Linked DNA regions of Halioglobus japonicus. The protein of the gene in region 1 interacts with the protein of each later gene in a pairwise test. Links are inferred from orthologs where the notes say so. Each region holds a gene or a part of one and is shown in the gene's direction. Other genes may lie near its edges.

Evidence for each region.
Region 2: the proteins of rplL (region 1) and parC interact in binary tests that used the Escherichia coli proteins (3 or more experiments, as listed by UniProt). The link is inferred for Halioglobus japonicus from one-to-one orthologs.
Region 3: the proteins of rplL (region 1) and dnaE interact in binary tests that used the Escherichia coli proteins (3 or more experiments, as listed by UniProt). The link is inferred for Halioglobus japonicus from one-to-one orthologs.

Annotation. Positions count from the first base shown.
Region 1 is NZ_CP019450.1:4,024,789-4,028,668, reverse strand. The notes cover bases 1,065-3,880. They hold rplL (50S ribosomal protein L7/L12), read left to right. Parts: upstream 1,065-2,193; coding sequence 2,194-2,568; downstream 2,569-3,880. Other genes in these bases: rpoB (DNA-directed RNA polymerase subunit beta), read left to right, coding at 2,782-3,880; rplJ (50S ribosomal protein L10), read left to right, coding at 1,617-2,147; rplA (50S ribosomal protein L1), read left to right, coding at 1,065-1,297. Outside these bases: more of rplA, read left to right, coding at 602-1,064. UniProt on the Escherichia coli protein: The binding site for several of the GTPase factors involved in protein synthesis (IF-2, EF-Tu, EF-G and RF3). Is thus essential for accurate translation.
Region 2 is NZ_CP019450.1:774,228-777,711, forward strand. What follows is about bases 1-2,952. They hold parC (DNA topoisomerase IV subunit A), read left to right. Parts: upstream 1-326; coding sequence 327-2,579; downstream 2,580-2,952. Other genes in these bases: BST95_RS03725 (cyclic nucleotide-binding domain-containing protein), read left to right, coding at 1-280; BST95_RS03735 (hypothetical protein), read right to left, coding at 2,923-2,952. In the rest of the region: more of BST95_RS03735, read right to left, coding at 2,953-3,484. UniProt on the Escherichia coli protein: Topoisomerase IV is essential for chromosome segregation; it is the principal protein responsible for decatenating newly replicated chromosomes. It relaxes supercoiled DNA.
Region 3 is NZ_CP019450.1:1,856,114-1,860,663, forward strand. The notes cover bases 1-4,018. They hold dnaE (DNA polymerase III subunit alpha), read left to right. Parts: upstream 1-329; coding sequence 330-3,818; downstream 3,819-4,018. Other genes in these bases: BST95_RS19940 (NUDIX hydrolase), read left to right, coding at 3,932-4,018. In the rest of the region: more of BST95_RS19940, read left to right, coding at 4,019-4,288; BST95_RS08770 (DUF1244 domain-containing protein), read left to right, coding at 4,299-4,550. UniProt on the Escherichia coli protein: DNA polymerase III is a complex, multichain enzyme responsible for most of the replicative synthesis in bacteria. This DNA polymerase also exhibits 3' to 5' exonuclease activity. The alpha chain is the DNA polymerase catalytic subunit.

The DNA of each region.
Region 1 (3,880 bases):
GGTCGAAAAGGCCTGATGATGGTGTCGCCCCCGCGAAGGCGGGGGCCCAGCTTTTTGTCTGGATCCCCGCCTCCACGGGGGTGACGAACTAAATGGCGGTTATCCGCCTTGATGGGGAGTCTTAGTAGGCCCAGCCGAACAGACGTTTGAACCCGGGAGTAAAATCATGGCTAAGAAAGTCGAAGCTTATATCAAGCTGCAAGTGCCTGCTGGTCAGGCCAACCCGAGCCCCCGGTAGGTCCGGCTCTGGGTCAGCACGGTGTGAACATCATGGAATTCTGTAAGGCGTTCAACGCCGAGACTCAGGGCACTGAGCCCGGTCTGCCGATTCCCGTTATTATCACTGTGTATAACGATCGTTCCTTTACCTTCATCAAGAAGACGCCTCCGGCTTCCGTTCTGCTGCGCAAAGTCGCCAAGATCAAGAAGGGCTCCGGTACCCCTAACACCAACAAGGTGGGCAAGGTAACCCGTGCGCAACTGGAAGAAGTGGCTACCCAGAAGTGGCCTGACCTGACCGCTGCCGACATGGATGCAGCCGTGCGCACTATCGCCGGTTCCGCCCGCAGCGCCGGTATCGAAACTGAGGGGGTGAATTAAGATGGCCAAGCTGACCAAGCGCCAGAAGGCATTTAAAGAGAAGGTGAACCCTGAGAAGGCCTACCCGCTGGAAGAAGCGGTAAGCCTGCTGAAGGAGCTCGCCACTGCCAAGTTCAACGAGACCGTTGAAGTGGCCGTAAACCTGGGCATCGATGCCCGTAAATCTGACCAGGCTGTTCGCGGCGCAACCACTCTGCCTAACGGCACTGGTTCCGACGTACGCGTTGCGGTTTTCACCCAGGGTGAAGCTGCTGAGAAAGCCAAGGCCGCCGGCGCTGACCTGGTAGGCATGGAAGACCTGGCGGAACAGATCAAGGGCGGCATGATGGACTTCGACGTTGTCATCGCCTCTCCCGACGCGATGCGCGTTGTTGGTCAGCTGGGCCAGGTACTGGGTCCTCGCGGCCTGATGCCCAACCCCAAGACTGGCACCGTAACTCCCGATGTGGAAACTGCGGTTAACAACGCCAAGGCTGGTCAGGTGCGCTACCGCACCGACAAGAACGGCATTGTTCACGGCGGTATCGGCAAGATCGATTTCGACCTGGATGCCATTCGCGGCAACCTCGAAGCTGTACTGGCTGACCTGAAGAAGGCCAAGCCTGCCGCTGCCAAGGGCGTCTACATGAAGAAAATCAGCCTGAGCACCACTATGGGCCCGGGCATCACCATCGACCAGGGGTCGTTGGAGTCGTAATTGTTGAGCTGCCCCCACAAGGGGCGGCTCCTCAAAGCTTTCCCAGGGAAGGGAAAGCGGTAGGTCGGTGAAAACCCACAGGTTGGATCCGATCCACTTTGAGGTCTTTGGACAAGGCGGGGCGCAAGCCCACTAGCTGAGAACTAAAGGCCATCAAAGACCGTAGGTGCCAATGCTGATGCGGTTTATCAGTGGCGGTTTAATTGAGGCGAGTTGTATCAACGCCAAAGCCTACGCAGATGGTGAAAGTGTTCACCACGCGAGCAGTACTCACATAGGTTTGTGAGTACCAATGTAAAGCAACCCAGGAGTATATCCAGTGGCAATTGGACTCGAAGACAAGAAAGCGATCGTAGCTGAAGTTAACGAGACAGCCACCAGTGCACTGTCCCTCGTTATCGCGGATGCCCGCGGTGTACAGGTAGACAGCATGACTGCTCTGCGCAAAGAAGCGCGCGAAAACCAGGTGACCCTGCGTGTAGTACGCAACACCCTGGCCAAGCGGGCTCTGGAAGGTACCGAATACGAGTGCGTTAACGACACTCTCGCCGGTCCCTCCCTGTTTGGTTTTTCTATGGAAGACCCGGGCGCAGCGGCACGACTCTTCAAGGACTTCGCGAAAGACAACGAAGAATTTGAAGTAAAGGCATTGGCGGTAAGTGGCCAGATGCTGGGTGCTGAGCAATTGGATGTTCTGGCTAAGCTGCCGACCCGCGACCAGGCACTCTCAATGCTGATGAGTGTTATGCAAGCGCCGGCAACCAAGCTGGTACAGACCATGAACGAAGTACCTGGAAAACTGGTTCGCACACTCGCTGCAGTACGCGATCAGAAGGAAGCGGCGGCGTAAGCCCCATTTCCCGAAATTTTTATCAGCTAGATAGGAGACGAAAGTCATGTCTAAAGAAGACATTTTGAATGCAATTGCAGAAATGAGCGTAATGGAAGTCGTTGAGCTCATCGAAGCAATGGAAGAGAAGTTTGGTGTAACCGCTGCTGCAGCTGTTGCTGCTGCACCGGCTGCTGCTGGCGGCGACGCTGGCGCGGCTGCAGAAGAGAAGACTGAGTTCGATGTAGTTCTGACTTCTGCTGGTGACAAGAAAGTTAACGTCATCAAGGTAGTACGTGCAGTAACTGGTCTTGGCCTGAAAGAAGCCAAAGGCCTGGTTGACGGCGCTCCTTCCCCCATCAAGGAAGGTGCTTCCAAGGAAGAAGCCGAAGACATCAAGAAGCAGCTGGAAGAAGCCGGCGGCGCTGCAGAACTCAAGTAAGTTCTGCAATCGTCCGCACCGCCCTCGGGCGGCCGGACAAGGACAAGGCTGGTGGAGCGAAAGCCCACCGGCCTTTTCCCGCTTAATGCGGGCAGATTTTTGAAGTCAGAAAATGGGGGCAGGCCTCAATTCCAGGCTCAAAAATGGACCGCAAAAGCTTGAATGAAGAAAAAGGGGTCTGTCCCCTTTACATCAACATGCTGGGGAGTACTGATGGCATACTCGTACACTGAGAAAAAGCGTATTCGCAAAGATTTCGGCATGCTGCCGAAGGTAATGGATGTACCTTACCTGCTTGCGATTCAACTCGATTCATACCGTAAATTTACCCAGCAGGGTGTTCCACTGGATAAGCGCGGCGCCTATGGCTTGCACGCGGCTTTTAAATCCGTATTCCCCATTGTCAGCTACTCCGGTAACGCTGCCCTGGAATACGTCGATTACGCATTGGGCACGCCTGTCTTTGACGTCAACGAATGTCAGCTGCGCGGTGTGACCTACTCCTGCTCCCTGCGGGTGAAAGTGCGCCTGATCATCTACGATAAGGATTCGTCCAACAAGACCATCAAGGACATCAAGGAACAGGAAGTCTACATGGGGGAGATCCCCCTGATGACCGACAACGGTACCTTCGTCATCAACGGTACCGAGCGTGTAATCGTGTCCCAGCTGCACCGTTCCCCGGGTGTATTCTTCGACCATGACAAGGGCAAGACCCACTCCTCCGGCAAGCTGCTGTACAGCGCCCGGGTGATTCCCTACCGTGGCTCATGGCTGGACTTCGAGTTTGACCCCAAGGATCTGGTATACGTACGTATCGACCGTCGCCGTAAGCTGCCTGCCACCGTGCTGCTGCGCGCGCTGGGTTACCAGTCAGAGGAAATCCTCGACATGTTCTACGATGTAAATACCTTCCACTCCGACGGCGAAGGTAATTACACAATCACCCTGATTCCCGAGCGTCTGCGCGGCGACGTTGCTGCGTTCGACATCAAGGCTGGCAAAAAGGTTGTGGTTGAACAGGGCCGTCGTATTACCGCCCGCCACATTCGCGAGCTGGAAAAAGCCAACGTTACAGAACTGGAAGTCCCCGGCGATTATCTCAATGGCCGCGCCCTGGCCAAGAACATCGTTGACGAGAAGTCCGGTGAAATTCTGGTTGAATGTAACACCGAGCTGACTGAAGAGATTCTGGCCCAGCTGGACGAAGCCGGCGTTAAGGAAATCGAGACTCTGTACACCAATGAGCTGGACTGCGGTCCGTTCATCTCCGACACGCTGCGTCTGGACACCACGCGCAACGAACTGGAAG
Region 2 (3,484 bases), 3.3 Mb from region 1 along the record:
TGTATTCAACATGTCTGTCGGTACGGCAGAAGTCATCGTCGACGATGTGCCGGTAGGGCGGATTGTCGACGGTGAAATATTTGGCGCCATGGCGGCGCTGACTCAAGCAGACCGCAGTGCCACCGTGCGGGCCAAAACGACCTGTTCAGTGGTGAAAGTACCCAAAGAGCAATTCACGGAGCTGATTCAGCGCAACCCGGCCACTATTCACAGCCTCCTGATCGATATGGCCAACTCCATCGTTAATCTCAACGAGCAGTTGGTCGGATTACGGGGCTGACCCATCGCCCGCAGCGCGGGCGAACCCAAGCAACAAACGGAACATCATGTCAGACATAATAGAAATCGACGACGACGGCATCGAACAGGTGTCGCTCAAGAGCTATACCGAGAAGGCCTACCTGGATTACTCCATGTATGTGATTCTCGACCGGGCCTTGCCCCATGTGGGCGATGGCCTGAAACCGGTACAGCGGCGCATCGTCTACGCCATGAGCGAGCTGGGCCTGAAGGCCTCGGCGAAATTCAAGAAGTCAGCCCGCACCGTGGGCGACGTTATCGGTAAATTCCATCCCCACGGAGACAGCGCTGCCTATGAGGCCATGGTGCTCATGGCGCAGGACTTCAGTTACCGCTACCCGCTGGTAGATGGCCAGGGTAACTGGGGCTCGCCGGACGATCCCAAGTCCTTTGCGGCCATGCGCTATACCGAATCGCGCCTCACCGCCTATGCCGATGTTCTGCTGGGCGAACTGGGCCAGGGCACCGTCGACTGGGTTCCCAACTTTGACGGCACCCTCGAGGAACCCTCGGTGTTGCCGGCCCAGGTGCCGAATGTGCTGCTCAATGGCACCACCGGCATCGCTGTAGGTATGGCGACCGATGTGCCTCCGCACAACCTTAATGAAGTAGTCTCTGCCACCGTACACCTGCTGGAAAATCCCAAGGCCACTGTCAGTGAGCTGTGCGAATTCGTGCAGGCACCGGACTTCCCCACCGAAGCGGAAATCATAACGCCTCGTGAAGATATTCTGGCCATGTACGAGAGCGGTCGCGGTGCGTTAAAAATGCGTGCCCGCTGGGAGAAGGAAGACGGCGACATTGTCGTCAGTGCCCTGCCGCATCAGGTGTCCGGTTCCAAGGTGCTGGAGCAGATTGCCCAGCAAATGCAGGCCAAGAAGCTGCCCATGGTGGCTGACTTGCGCGATGAATCCGACCACGAGAACCCCACGCGCCTGGTGATTGTGCCGCGCTCTAATCGGGTGGACATTGAAGGGGTGATGAATCACCTGTTTGCCACCACGGATCTGGAGCGCAGCTACCGGGTCAATCTGAATGTGATTGGCATCGATGGTCGTCCCGGGGTAAAAGGCCTGGACCGTATCCTCAAGGAGTGGCTGTCTTTCCGCACCGACACGGTTCGCCGCCGGCTCGAATTCCGCCTCGAGAAAGTGCTGCGTCGCCTGCACATTCTGGAAGGCTATCTGGTGGCCTTCCTAAACATTGACGAAGTCATCCACATTATTCGCACCGAGGAAAAGCCCAAGCAGGCCCTGATGGATCGCTTTGGCATCAGCGACATCCAGGCAGAAGCCATCCTCGAACTGAAGCTGCGCAACCTCGCCAAGCTCGAGGAAATGAAAATTCGCGGCGAGCAGGATGAGCTCGAAAAAGAGCGCGATAACCTCGAGAAGATTCTCGGCAGCGCGGCGCGCCTCAAGACGCTGATTAAGAAAGAACTGCTGGCCGTGGCAGAACAATACGGTGATGACCGTCGCTCGCCGCTGGTAACCCGCGACGAGGCCAAGGCCTTCAGCGAACTGGAGCTGATGAGCTCCGACCCGATTACCGTGGTTATGTCGCAAATGGGCTGGATTCGTGCGGCGAAGGGTCATGAAATCGACCCGACCACACTCTCCTACAAGTCTGGCGACGGCTACAAGATGTCGGTGCGAGGCCGCAGTAACCAGCCCACCGTCATACTGGATTCCACCGGCCGGGCCTATACCGTCCCGTCCCACAATCTACCCTCGGCCCGAGGCCAGGGCGAACCGGTGACCGGGCGCATTAACCCACCGTCCGGTGCCACGTTCGAGGGCATGATGACCGGCGGTGACGAACAGCTGTATCTGCTCGCTTCCGACGCGGGCTATGGCTTTGTCGGCAAGCTCAGCGATCTTCAGACCAAGAACAAGGCCGGTAAAGCCGCCCTGTCTCTGCCCAAAGGTGGCAAGGTCATGCAACCGGCTGCCATTGGTGAGACTGAGGGTGCCTGGGTGGCCGCAGTGTCCAATGAGGGCCGCCTGCTGGTGTTCCCGTTGGCCGATCTGCCGCAGATGGCACGCGGCAAGGGCAACAAGATCATTGGTATTCCGCCGGCCCGGGTACAGGCCCGTGAGGAATGGGTGGTCTCGGTGCAGGTGTTGAGGGCAGGCGATACGCTGGTGGTTCACGCCGGCAAACGTCACCACAAGCTGAAGTTCTCTGACCTCGAGCACTACCGAGGTGAGCGCGGGCGGCGCGGTAACAAGCTGCCGCGTGGGTTCCAGAAGGTGGATGCCATGGTGGTTGAGGGCTGACCCCCCCAATTGCGGGTAGGCTTTGGCTACCCGCGCCAGGGCTGGGCTGAAAGCCCTCCGCCGTCTCCACAAATCATAAGCACGACCTGATGGTGCGAAAACCCTTTCAGCCCAGCCCCGGCGCTCGATTCCGTTATCACCAGGAGTGACAGTTTTGGATATCCCAGTTGAGAACTGAGTCGAGGTTTGGAAGTCGGTTGAAGCTTCCTGAAATCGTCGAGAGGCATGGATGCCGCACGCCGAAGCGCGCCATGGATGGCCTTGCAGCGGTTTCAGGAAGCTTCAACCGACTTCCAGACCGGATTGCAGGAGCACTACAACAAGGCAGGATTGAGCAGTCGCTTCAGAATGAGTTGTAGCTGCCGCTCGAGCAGATCGTCATAAGGCCCAGCAAACCCTTCCACCATCGTGTAGTCCATGACCTCAGTTGCCTGCTGCTGAATGCGGCCCGCAACGTCAGTATCTTCACACACCGCCGGTGACAGCAGAATTTTTGGGGCTTGCTGGCGCAGACCTGCTGCAGTTCATCCAGGGTCGATTGCATATACAGCCCCGGGTAGATGTCCTTGTGGTCGCCCACGCCCAGCTCGCTCAGGGATGCGGCGATGGAAATATTCAGGGACAGTGGCATGTGTTTTTCGAGCTCCGCGGCCACCGCGTGTATCAGCCAGGCGCAGGAGGCGGCGCGGAAAGGAGCGCTGCCCGCATTGCCCCGGCCCGAGAAATACACTGCCAGGGCAAACTGGCGGGTGACCTGGATTTCGCCGCCGTAAAAGCCTGCCGAGGCATAGACGACCTGATGGAGGCGATCCGTATAGCGGTGCAGAGATTGTTCGTCGAGGGTATCCACATAGGCCATCAGGCTGTCCAGCTGCAGATACAACACCGCCGTAGTGCGGTAGTTC
Region 3 (4,550 bases), 2.2 Mb from region 1 along the record:
CCTTCGCCGCCTCTCGCTGCGCATTGGCGCGGTCTGATGGTGAGGTAAGCCCCACCGACCATCCGCACTGCTCTTGGCGTGAAAGGCCTCATGATAGTGGCGCCTCATTTTACCTGCCTTGTGGTACGGATCGATGAGCGGAGGCAGCTGTAAGCCTTCAGAAATCGTCGGGAGGCATGGATGCCGTGCGCCGAAGCGCGCCATGGATGGCCTTGCAGCGGTTTCTGAAGGCTTACAGGTGACTCCGATCCGGTTAGCAAAAACTCCGCAAACACTTCGAGCGAGAGAAAACTGCTGCCGAAAAAACCCAACAAATGTACACTGCATGAATGACTTCGTTTGTGCATTTACGCCTCCACTCCGAGTATTCAATTGTCGATGGCCTGGTGCGGCTCAAGCCCCTGATGGGCAGGGTAGCCGAGCTGGGCATGCCCGCCGTAGCAGTCACTGACTTCACCAATTTCTACGGCCTGGTAAAGGCCTACAAAGCTGCCTTTGGCGCCGGTGTGCAGCCCATTTTTGGCACCGACCTCAGGGTGATGGAAGCCGACGATCCCGAGAAGTCCTACCCCATGTGCCTACTGGCCATGAATGAGGCCGGTTACAAGAACCTTACGCTGCTGATATCCCAGGCCTATACCGATGGCCAGTATCTCGGTGAGCCCTATGTGCGCAAAGCCTGGCTTGAGGAGTGCGCTGAAGGCGTGATTGCCCTGTCGGCCGGTGCTGCCGGTGATGTGGGCCATGCACTGCTCAGCGATAAGCCCGAGCTTGCCCGGGAGCGGGCTGAGTACTGGATGAATCTTTACCCTGGGCGCTACTACCTCGAGTTGCATCGCACCGGGCGTGAAGGTGACGAGACTCATCTGCACCGGGCCGTGGCACTGGCTGGAGAACTGGAGTGTCCCGTGGTGGCGACAAACGATGTGCGCTTCCTGGAGGCCTCAGAGTTTGAGGCGCATGAGGCGCGGGTGTGTATTGGTGAGGGCAGGGCGCTGGACGACCCGCGCCGGGTGCGCGCTTATACCGATCAGCAGTACCTGCGCTCGCCCCAGGAAATGCAGGAGCTGTTTGCAGATATTCCCGAAGCACTGGCCAACTCGGTAGCTATTGCCCGCCGTTGTAACGTCGTGTTGGAGTTAGGCAAACCGTATCTGCCCGATTATCCCATCCCCGATGGCATGACCATGGATGAGTTTTTCCGGCAGTTGTCCCACGATGGGTTGGATGCGCGCCTGGAAGTTTTGTTTGATACCAGTGCCAGCGATTTTCCCGAGGTGCAACAACGCTATCGCGAGCGCCTGGATTTTGAGCTCGACACCATTGTGCAAATGGGTTTCCCCGGCTACTTCCTGATCGTGATGGACTTTATCCGCTGGGCCAAGGAGCACGATATTCCCGTCGGGCCAGGGCGGGGTTCCGGTGCCGGTTCGCTGGTGGCCTATGCGATGGAGATTACCGACCTCGATCCCATCGAATACGACCTGCTGTTCGAGCGCTTCCTTAACCCCGAGCGGGTATCCATGCCTGACTTTGACGTCGACTTCTGTATGGAGAAGCGCGACAAGGTTATCGAGTACGTGGCGGATAACTACGGCCGCGAGGCCGTTTCGCAGATTATTACGTTCGGCACCATGGCCGCCAAGGCGGTGGTGCGCGACGTGGCCCGGGTTCAGGGTAAGTCCTACGGCCTGGCCGACAAACTCTCGAAGATGATTCCCTTTGAAGTGGGCATGACCCTGGAAAAAGCGCTCGAGCAGGAAGAGCCACTGCGTGAGTTTCTTGCCGAGGATGACCAGGCCCAAGAAATCTGGGACATGGCCGAGCAACTCGAGGGGGTGACCCGGGGTGTGGGCAAACACGCCGGTGGTGTGGTGATCGCGCCTTCCAAACTGACGGATTTCTCGCCGCTTTATTGCGACGAAACGGGTTCCGGCCTCGTCACCCAATACGACAAGGGCGACGTGGAAGACGCCGGGCTGGTCAAGTTCGACTTCCTCGGCCTGCGTACCCTCACAATCATCGATTGGGCCGTGAAAATGATTAACCCGGCTAGGGCGCGCGCCGGTGAAGAGCCTCTGGATATTATGCAGATTCCGCTGGACGACGCGCCCAGTTTCCGCCTGCTCATGTCCGCCGAGACTACCGCCGTGTTCCAGCTGGAATCGCGCGGTATGAAAGATCTGATCAAACGCCTGCAGCCAGACTGTTTCGAGGACATTGTGGCACTGGTGGCCCTGTTCCGCCCAGGCCCACTGCAGTCGGGCATGGTAGATAACTTTATCAACCGCAAGCACGGGCGCGAGGAAATCTCTTACCCCGACGCGCAATACCAGCACGAGTGGCTGCAGCCGATTCTGCAGCCCACCTACGGCATCATCCTGTACCAGGAGCAGGTGATGCAGATAGCCCAGGAGCTGGCCGGCTATACCCTGGGTGGTGCGGATATGCTGCGTCGTGCCATGGGTAAGAAAAAGCCCGAGGAGATGGCCAAGCAGCGCGCCATCTTCGAAGAGGGTGCCCAGGGCAAGGGTGTTGACGGCACCCTGGCCATGAAGATTTTCGACCTGGTGGAAAAGTTTGCCGGCTACGGTTTTAACAAGTCGCACTCGGCAGCATATGCACTGGTCTCCTATCAGACCTGCTGGCTGAAGACGCATTACCCCGCACCATTTATGGCGGCGGTGATGAGTTCGGAACTCGACAATACCGACAAGATTGTGATCTTTGTCGAAGAGTGCCGGCGCATGAAGCTGTCGCTCAAACTGCCCGATGTGAACGAAGGGCAGTACATGTTCACCGTGAACGAGCAGGACGATATCATCTATGGTCTCGGTGCGATTAAAGGCCTCGGTGAGGGCCCGATCGAGAATATTCTCAAGGCCCGTGAAGAGGGCGGTCCATTTAAGGACCTGTTTGATTTCTGTGCGCGCACCGATCCGCGCAAGGTTAATCGCAAGGCGATTGAAGCTCTGATTCGTTCCGGTGCTCTGGACTCCATGGGCGAGACCCGCTGGGTGCTGATGGCCAGCATGGAGGATGCACTCAAGGCTGCAGAGCAGAGTGCCAGCAACCGGGATGCCGGCATCGATGATTTGTTTGGCGAGGTGGTGCCCAGCCAGGGAAGCGGCCACGAGGATGTGTACGCACCGTTTCGCAATATGCGCCCCTGGCCTGATAAGGAGCGCCTGGGCGGCGAAAAGGACACGTTGGGGCTGTATATTACCGGGCATCCCATCGACGAGTATGAGCGTGAGATCCGTAAATTCGCGCCGACGCGCATCGCCGATTTACGTGCCGACAAGCAGGGGAATCAGGTGCTGGCCGGACTGATTGTGGCCATGCGCACCATGAAGACCAAGCGCGGCGATACCATGGCCATTCTTACGCTCGATGATCGCAGCGCGCGCCTCGAAGTCACGGTGTACGCCGAGGCGTTTAATGAGGCGCGTGAGTTGCTCGGTAAAGACAAGATCGTGATTGTCGAGGGCAAGGTGGCCCACGATGACTATTCAGGTGGCCTGGCCATGCGCGTTAGCGGCGTGCGCGATCTGACCCAGGCCCGCCAGAGCTATGCCTCAGCCCTGAGCCTGCAGTTGCGCGGCGAGCAACTCAATGACACATTTGTTGCCCAGTTACAGCGCACCCTGGAGTCAGGGCGCGGCGGCAGCTGTCCGGTGTCTATGATGTACCTGCAGGGCCATAACCAGGCTCGCTTCACCTGCGGGGAGAACTGGCGTGTGTCGCCGACCGATGAACTGCTGCAATCGCTGCGCGACCAGTTAGGTCAGGACAGAGTGGCGCTGGAATACCGGTGAGGCTTACTGCGGCGCTAGTGCTGACGCTTCTGTTGGCCGCTTGCGCGGACTCTTCCCGTCCCTGCCCTCACCAGGGCAAGGCCGATTTTGCTCCTTCCGGGGGGTGCCTCGCGGTGGTCCACGGTAAGATTTTGTTGATTGAGAATTTGGCCCGAAAAGTGTCGCCCCCTGGTGGCAAATCGTTGCAGGGTGAATCGGCGCAATGTACTGCCCATCGGGAAACTTACGAAGAGATCGGCCTGGACCTGGTCCCCGGTCGACTGTTGCACGTGTTTGATACCGGATTTCATCTTTACCATTGCCAGATTCACGCTGAATCGGGTCAGATCAAGCCCGCTGTACTCGAGGCCCGTCGCGCGATATGGCTCCCTGTAACAGACGTCGATGACGTCGAATGGCGCTTCCCCGGGCAGGGTGCTGCCCTGCGAACTATACTGAATACCCCCTACCAGCAACTCGAACAAGAGTAGAGAAATCAACATGTCAGACACCGACAAAATTGAAGCGGCGGTGTTTCGCCGCCTTCTTGAACACCTCGACAGCCGCAAGGATGTGCAGAACATTGAATTGATGAACCTGGCTGGTTTCTGCCGCAACTGCCTGTCCAAGTGGTATGTGGCCGCGGCACAAGAGCAGGGCGAGAGTGTCGACTATGACGCCGCCCGTGAGCGTGTCTATGGCATGCCGTATGGCGAGTGGAAAGCGCGTTACCAAACCAAGGCTACCCCGGAA